Regions from separate parts of the Mesorhizobium sp. LEGMi-168a genome, predicted to be linked through region 1. Evidence: predicted binding sites of a transcription regulator. Region 1 holds the regulator's gene; the other holds the start of a gene.
The links. Region 1 encodes LexA, which represses DNA repair genes until DNA is damaged. Its sites were predicted from a motif close to TGTTCNNNNTGTGTTCNG; they were not measured.

Region 1 (3,408 bases):
AGAGCGTACTTTGTGCATCCAAGCGGACGCACGTCGCTCTAAGGCCATCTGAGATGGCCGCCCTCACCCATCTTGGCGCCAAGGGCGAAGCCAACATGGTCGATGTCGGCGACAAGGCCGAGACGACGCGCACGGCGATCGCCGAAGGTTTTGTCGCCATGCGGCCGGAAACGCTGGAGATGATCCTGGCCGGCGACGCCAAGAAGGGCGACGTGCTGGGCACCGCGCGCATCGCCGGCATCATGGCGGCCAAGAAGACACATGAGCTCGTTCCGCTCTGCCACCCGCTGCTTCTGACCAAGGTTGCGGTCGATATCGAGCCCGATCGCGCGCTCCCCGGCCTGAAGGTCACAGCGCTTGCCCGCGTCACCGGCAAGACGGGCGTGGAGATGGAGGCGCTGACCGCGGCGTCGGTCGCCTGCCTCACCATCTACGACATGGCCAAGGCGGCGGATCGCGCCATGGTGATTTCCGGCATCAGGCTGGTCGAGAAGACCGGCGGCAAGTCGGGCGACTACAAGGCGGGCTCCTAAGATGGCGCTGCTTCCGGTCGCCGAGGCGCTCGAGCGCCTGCTGGACGGCGCGACTGCGCTGCCAGGCGAAAGCGTGCCGCTGGCCGATGCGGCCGGCCGGGTGCTGGCCGAACCGGTGTTGGCGCTGCGCACCCAGCCGCCCTTCAACGCTTCGGCCATGGATGGCTATGCCGCACACTTTGCGGACGTGGCCTCGGCGCCGGCGCGGCTTTCGGTGATCGGCATGGCGCCGGCGGGGCGCGGCTTTACCGGCATTGTCGGCAAGGGCGAGGCCGTGCGCATCTTCACCGGTGCGCCCGTGCCCGAAGGCGCCGACACGATCGTCATCCAGGAGAATGTCCGCGACCTCGGCGGCGGCCGGATCGAGGTGACCGAACCGACGTCCGCAGGACGCAACATCCGCCGAGCCGGCCTCGACTTCTTGCAAGGCGACGTTCTCTTGGAAAAAGACCGGCTGCTCGATCCGGCGGCGCTTTCGCTGGCGGCGTCGGCCAATCATCCGAGCCTTACCGTGGTGCGGCAGCCGCTGGTCGCCATCATCGCCACGGGCGATGAACTGCTGCCCCCAGGCAGCGCGCTCGGCCCCGACCAGATCATCTCGTCCAATGCCTATGGCGTCACAGCTACGGCCCAGTCGGTTGGGGCGCGCGCGCTCGACCTCGGCATCGCGGCCGACCGCCACGACGCAATCGCGGCCTTGGTCAAGAAAGCAGTCGAGGCTGGCGCTGATGTCATCGTGACGCTCGGTGGCGCCTCGGTTGGTGATCACGACCTGATCCACGACGTGCTGACCGGCGAAGGCATGCGGCTCGATTTCTGGAAGATCGCCATGCGCCCCGGCAAACCGTTGATGTTTGGCCGGCTTGGCAACATCCGCTGCATCGGCCTGCCCGGCAATCCGGTGGCAAGCCTTGTCTGCTCGCAATTGTTCCTGAAGCCGCTTCTGGCACGGCTGGGCGGCCGCGATCATCGGCAGGACATCCGCACCGCGCGATTGGCTGCCGCTATGCACGCCAATGATCTCCGGCAAGACTATGTGCGGGCCGCCGTGCGCGAGGACGCCGGACAGCTGGTCGCGACACCGTTTAGCATTCAGGATTCGTCGATGTTGAGGACGCTGGCCAACGCCAATGGCCTGATCGTGCGCGAGCCCTTCGCCCCGGCAGCGGAAGCGGGCGCCGAATGCAGCGTTCTGATGTTACGCTGAACAAAACGTCAACACATTCACTAAACTTTAAACGGTTGCGGAACACAACTGGAACAGATAGTGTTTGTTCTGGGTTTGTTTTCTGATTCTGGTTTCAGGACCCGCTGGGGGTTGCCATGCTGACGCGCAAACAACATGAACTTCTGATGTTCATTCACGAACGGCTCAAGGAAAGCGGTATTCCGCCATCTTTCGACGAGATGAAGGAGGCGCTCGACCTTGCCTCGAAGTCGGGCATCCATCGGCTGATCACGGCGTTGGAAGAGCGCGGCTTCATTCGCCGGCTGCCGAACAGGGCGCGGGCCCTTGAAGTTCTGCGGCTGCCAGATTCGATAGCGCCCGGCCTGAACGCGGCGAAGAAGTTTTCGCCGAGCGTCATCCAGGGCGGCCAAGGCAATCTCGGCCGGCAGATCAAGCCGGCAGCGCCCTCGCGCACGCCAACGCCCAGCAATGACGACGATGCCGTTTCGGCCGTGTCCATTCCGGTGATGGGCCGCATCGCCGCCGGCGTGCCGATCGACGCCATCCAGCACCAGACGCATTCGATCACAGTGCCGCCGGACATGATCGCGGGCGGCGAGCACTACGCGCTCGAAGTCAAGGGCGACTCGATGATCGAGGCCGGCATCTTCGACGGCGATACCGTGATCATCCGCAACGCCAATACCGCGAGCCCGGGCGAGATCGTGGTGGCGCTGGTCGACGATGAGGAAGCGACGCTCAAGCGCTTCCGCCGCAAGGGCGCCTCGATCGCGCTCGAGGCCGCCAATCCGGCCTATGAGACCCGCATCTTCGGTCCCGACCGCGTCAAGGTTCAGGGCAAGCTGGTCGGGCTCATCCGCCGCTACTGAGTGGTTGTGGCGGCTTCGTATCGGTCTTCTCAGGCCGCTGGTAAGGCGGCAGGCCTCTTGCCTCACGTGAGTACTTTCGCTGCTCGTGCCAAGGCCGATATGGCTTTTCGACGGCATATCGAATGGCCGGCCGCGCCGTTGCCGATTGCGGATCGAAGAAGACGGCGGCACTGCCGTCACGTGCGAGCTGGCGCTTGGTGACGACGAGGACTCGCGGGTCGCGGCAAGGATTATAGGCCGTGGCGTCGTTGATGACGATGAGGTCGGCGAAGCCGCAGGCCGGCCTGGCACTGTCGCGATTCTCGGCCAAAGCGACGATCGCGCCGGACGGATGCCGGCCAATGCAGAGATCACCGGTGCAATAGAACGGCGACCCCGGCGGCAGGTCGACAGGGTCGGCGATGTCCAGCGCGCCTTCGGCGAAGGTCTCTGGCGGCACGATTGCTTCGGCCTTGAGCGCACGTTTCCAGTTGTCAGTGGTGAATTCGTTGGAGCGGGCACGGTTGACGGCGAGCTCGCCGCCGCCGATCGGCATGGCCACCAGATGTGCGTCCTCGGAGATCAGCAGGTCCGGCGTGCGCACCTGCGGGATCGTCAACAGGCTTGCCAGAGCGAAAGGAACGGCCGCCAGCCTGAGCCAGGTGGTCGCCATGGTGGCGATGACGAGCGCGATGGTCGCCAGCAGCACCGACTGGATCGAGATCAGCCCCACGGCGTCGACCGGCGACCATTGCGAAATCCACGCCGAGATCGCGATCATTGCCGTCAGACCCTTGCCCATCAAATAGAGGAAAGGCCCGTCGAAGCCGAACGGCAT
Region 2 (3,408 bases), on a different contig from region 1:
ACAACACTGGCGGAGCGCCGGCGGGTCACGACGGGTGCCGAGGACCCGCGGATGGGTTTGCGTTTTCGGAGCCTGATGAAGCATCGGTTTCCTCCCTGTTTTTTTAGTTTGATTGCCTCCGCTCGATGGTCCTCCCCACCACGGCTATATCCCTGCCGCCCGGCGAGCAGGCAGCGTGCTCGGCCCGGATCGAGATTGTCCTGGTCTGGGATTGCGACAGCAACGACGGGATCGTCCGGATTGGTTGCCAAGGGTCATCGAATTCTCCCTTTGGGGTGAGAACGGATGGTCCCTCAACCATCGTCGTGCCGACGCTGGCTGTAGCAAAGCACGGTTCAAAAGAGCGCGCATTAACTTTCGACATGGGAGGTAAAGAATCGGCATCCGCAATTACATTAGCAATCACTCATTGAAAGGCATATGAATCGGGCAGCGGTCACCGGCGATCGCGGCGTCAGGCTCCGCTTGGACTCATGGAATATGGGAGGATGCCATGGCCGAAGCTGCAATGAACGTCACCAAGCTCGAATCCAAGTCGCACAACGACCCCGACGAAGTCCGCTCGCCCGCCAAGACACGTGTCGAAATCGTTCGGCTGCCGGGCTACACGCTTGGGCGGCTCAACATGGAGCCGGGCTGGAAATGGTCCGAATGCGTGAAGCCTGTGGTCAAGACCGACAGCTGCCAGGTCTCGCATGTCGGCTATGTCGTGTCCGGGACGATCACTGTGCGCATGAACGACGGGACCGAGAAAACCTTCACCGAGGGCACGTCTTATACGATCCCGCCCGGCCATGACGCCTGGGTGGTAGGCAATCAGCCGTTCCAATGCATCGAGGTGCTCAGCGCCGAGCAATACGCCAAGCCGGCGTAAGGCAGTGAATCTCCCCTCGAGGGGGAGATTATCCGCGCAACCAGCTCCGAACGTCTTGGTTGCATCAGGCTGCAAACGTTCTCTTGTGCGGCGCAGGGGCTTGACACCAAACCTGTTTTGTTCTTCTTATGTTCCGGTAAAACACCACTACAACAGTCGCTGCTAATGCTGCGACGCCGCATAGCGGACGGGATGGAGCCGGGAGCGCGATGCTCGCCACGAACACCGCTTCAGTCGCCACCATCCTGCATGCCGATCTCGACGCTTTCTATGCGTCCGTCGAGCAGCTTCTCGACCCATCGCTGCGCGGCAAGCCGATCGCGGTTGGCGGCGGCGTGGTGCTTGCCGCCTCCTATGAGGCCAAGGTCTTCGGCGTGCGCGGCGGCATGCCTGGCCGCAAGGCGCGCGAGATCTGCCCGCAGCTGATCTTTGTCGGCGGACGCTTCAGCGAATACCAGCGCCTCGGCGACGCCGCGATCAAGGTGCTCGACGATTTCACGCCGCTGGTCGAGCGCATCTCGATCGACGAGGCCTTCGCCGATGTCGCCGGCTGCACGCATCTGTTCGGGCCGCCGGAGGAGATCGCCAAAACCATCCGCCACCGCGTCAAGACGGAACTTGGCCTGCCGATCTCGATCGGGGTGGCGCGGACAAAGCATCTCGCCAAGATCGCCTCGCAGGTGGCCAAGCCCGACGGGCTGGTGGTGGTCGAGCCCGACACCGAGCTCGCCTTCCTGCACGACCTGCCGGTATCGCTGATGTGGGGCGTCGGTCCGGCGACCAAGGCTAGGCTCGCCGAGATCGGCGTCGAGACCATCGGGCAATTGGCGCGCACGCATAGCGGCGCGCTGGAGCGGCTGATCGGCCACGCCGCCGGTCAGAAGCTGGCCGCCCTTGCCTGGAACCGCGACCCGCGAAAACTCCAGACGCATCGCCGCGCGATTTCCGCCGGCGCGCAGTCGGCGCTCGGCCGCAAGCCCGCGCTGCCGCGCGTCTTCGTGCCCACGCTTCTGCACCTGGCCGACCGCGTCGCCAGCCGCCTGCGCGCCAAGGACCGGCCCGGCCGCACCGTGACGGTGCGCGTGCGTTTCGCCGACATGCGCGCCGTCACCCGCTCGGTGACGCTGGAGCAGCCGATCTCGGCCACCACGATGCTGGCCGAGATCGCCCGGGAGCTGGTGCGCGGCGTGCTCACCGCCCATCCGGGCGAGCGGGAAATTTCGCTGCTGGCGATTTCGGTCTCGCATCTTGAGGAGCATGCCGAGCTGCAGCTCGAACTGCCGCTCGGCCTTGCGGACGAGAAGCTGAAGCCCGGCAGCCGCCGGGGGCTGGCCCGCTTCGGCGCCGACCGGGCGGTGGACAAGATCCGCCAGCGGTTCGGCAAAGAGGCGGTGGGCTACGGCACGGTGGCGCTGGAAGCGGCGCGCTCGGTGCCGGATGAATTCAGGGAGCTGGCGGAGAAGGAGTTGTAGGCTGGAGCTGCCAATCTCCCCCTTGCGGGGGAGATGTCGCCGGAGGCGACAGAGGGGGTCGTTGCGCGTGAAGCGCCGGCGCTGTCTGCGACAAGAACTAGCATCGGCGTTCTACGTGAGACGACCCCTCTGGCCTGCCGGCCATCTCACGCGCTCCGCCGTTCGCGCATCCTCAACCCGCGTCCGCAATCTCCCAATCCAGCCGCATTTCGGCGCTCATCGTTTCCCCGTCTTCCAGCGGCGTCAGCCCCTCGCCGTGATGCGCATCGACCAAGTGCGAGACCGGCTCGAAGCAGAAGAAGCCGGCATCGGGCGACGGCGAATAGAGGATGTAGACGTCGAGCTCCGTCGAGGCGCTCAGCGCGATCTTGATCCCATCCTCGAGCTGCGTGATCGAGGCGCGGCCGTTCCAGCCGTCGAAGGCGTTGTTCACCCACTCTAGCGGCAGCGGGATGGGACGCTCGAAGTCCCAACCCGGACACTCGCTCACCGGCACGACGCCGACCGGCAAATGGCGCTCGTCCTCCAGCCAGACGCGCTTCGCCCTCGCCTTCAGCAGGGTCGTGTCGCCGCGCGGGAACCAGGGGTGGAAACCAAGGCCGTAAGGCAGGCGCATGCCGGTGCGGTTCTCCACCGCGAGGTGCGCCTCCAGCGCGCCGTTCTCCAGCGAATAGGTGACGGAGGCCGCGTAGCGGTAAGGCCCGATGGCGCCGTCCTCGAGCACCAGTTCGGCCTCGGTATCGGTGCGATCGACAAGTCGCCACGGTTTTTGGAAACCGTCGCCATGGATCGGAAAGGCCTGGCCCGGCACATTCGGCGCGACGGCATGAAAGCGGCCGTCGAAGGTGAAGCCGCCGCCGGAAATGCGGTTCGACCATGGCACCAGGAGCTGGCAGCCGGACGTGCCGGTGCCGTCCCCCGGCTTCAGCAGCGGAACCGGCGCGCTGCCGATCACCAGCGCGTCGTAGCGGGCGATCGCCGCGCCCTGCTCCGGCGCCAAAACGAGCCGAGCACGGCCGTCGCAAAGCTCCACCATGCAGGCCCTCAACGATGACGATGTTG

Region 2: the regulator LexA is predicted to act here: its motif matches at 993-1,010, upstream of dinB (DNA polymerase IV).

Annotation. Positions count from the first base shown of each region.
Region 1 covers NZ_JBZEGV010000001.1:146,630-150,037, reverse strand. The annotation lists gene moaC (cyclic pyranopterin monophosphate synthase MoaC) at 54-533, shown strand; gene AC4FWB_RS00750 (molybdopterin molybdotransferase MoeA) at 535-1,740, shown strand; gene lexA (transcriptional repressor LexA) at 1,857-2,591, shown strand; gene AC4FWB_RS00740 (ComEC/Rec2 family competence protein) at 2,575-3,408, opposite strand, start outside.
Region 2 covers NZ_JBZEGV010000008.1:114,939-118,346, reverse strand. The annotation lists gene AC4FWB_RS13785 (hypothetical protein) at 1-84, opposite strand, end outside; gene AC4FWB_RS13780 (cupin domain-containing protein) at 494-874, shown strand; gene dinB (DNA polymerase IV) at 1,084-2,346, shown strand; gene AC4FWB_RS13770 (aldose 1-epimerase) at 2,519-3,382, opposite strand.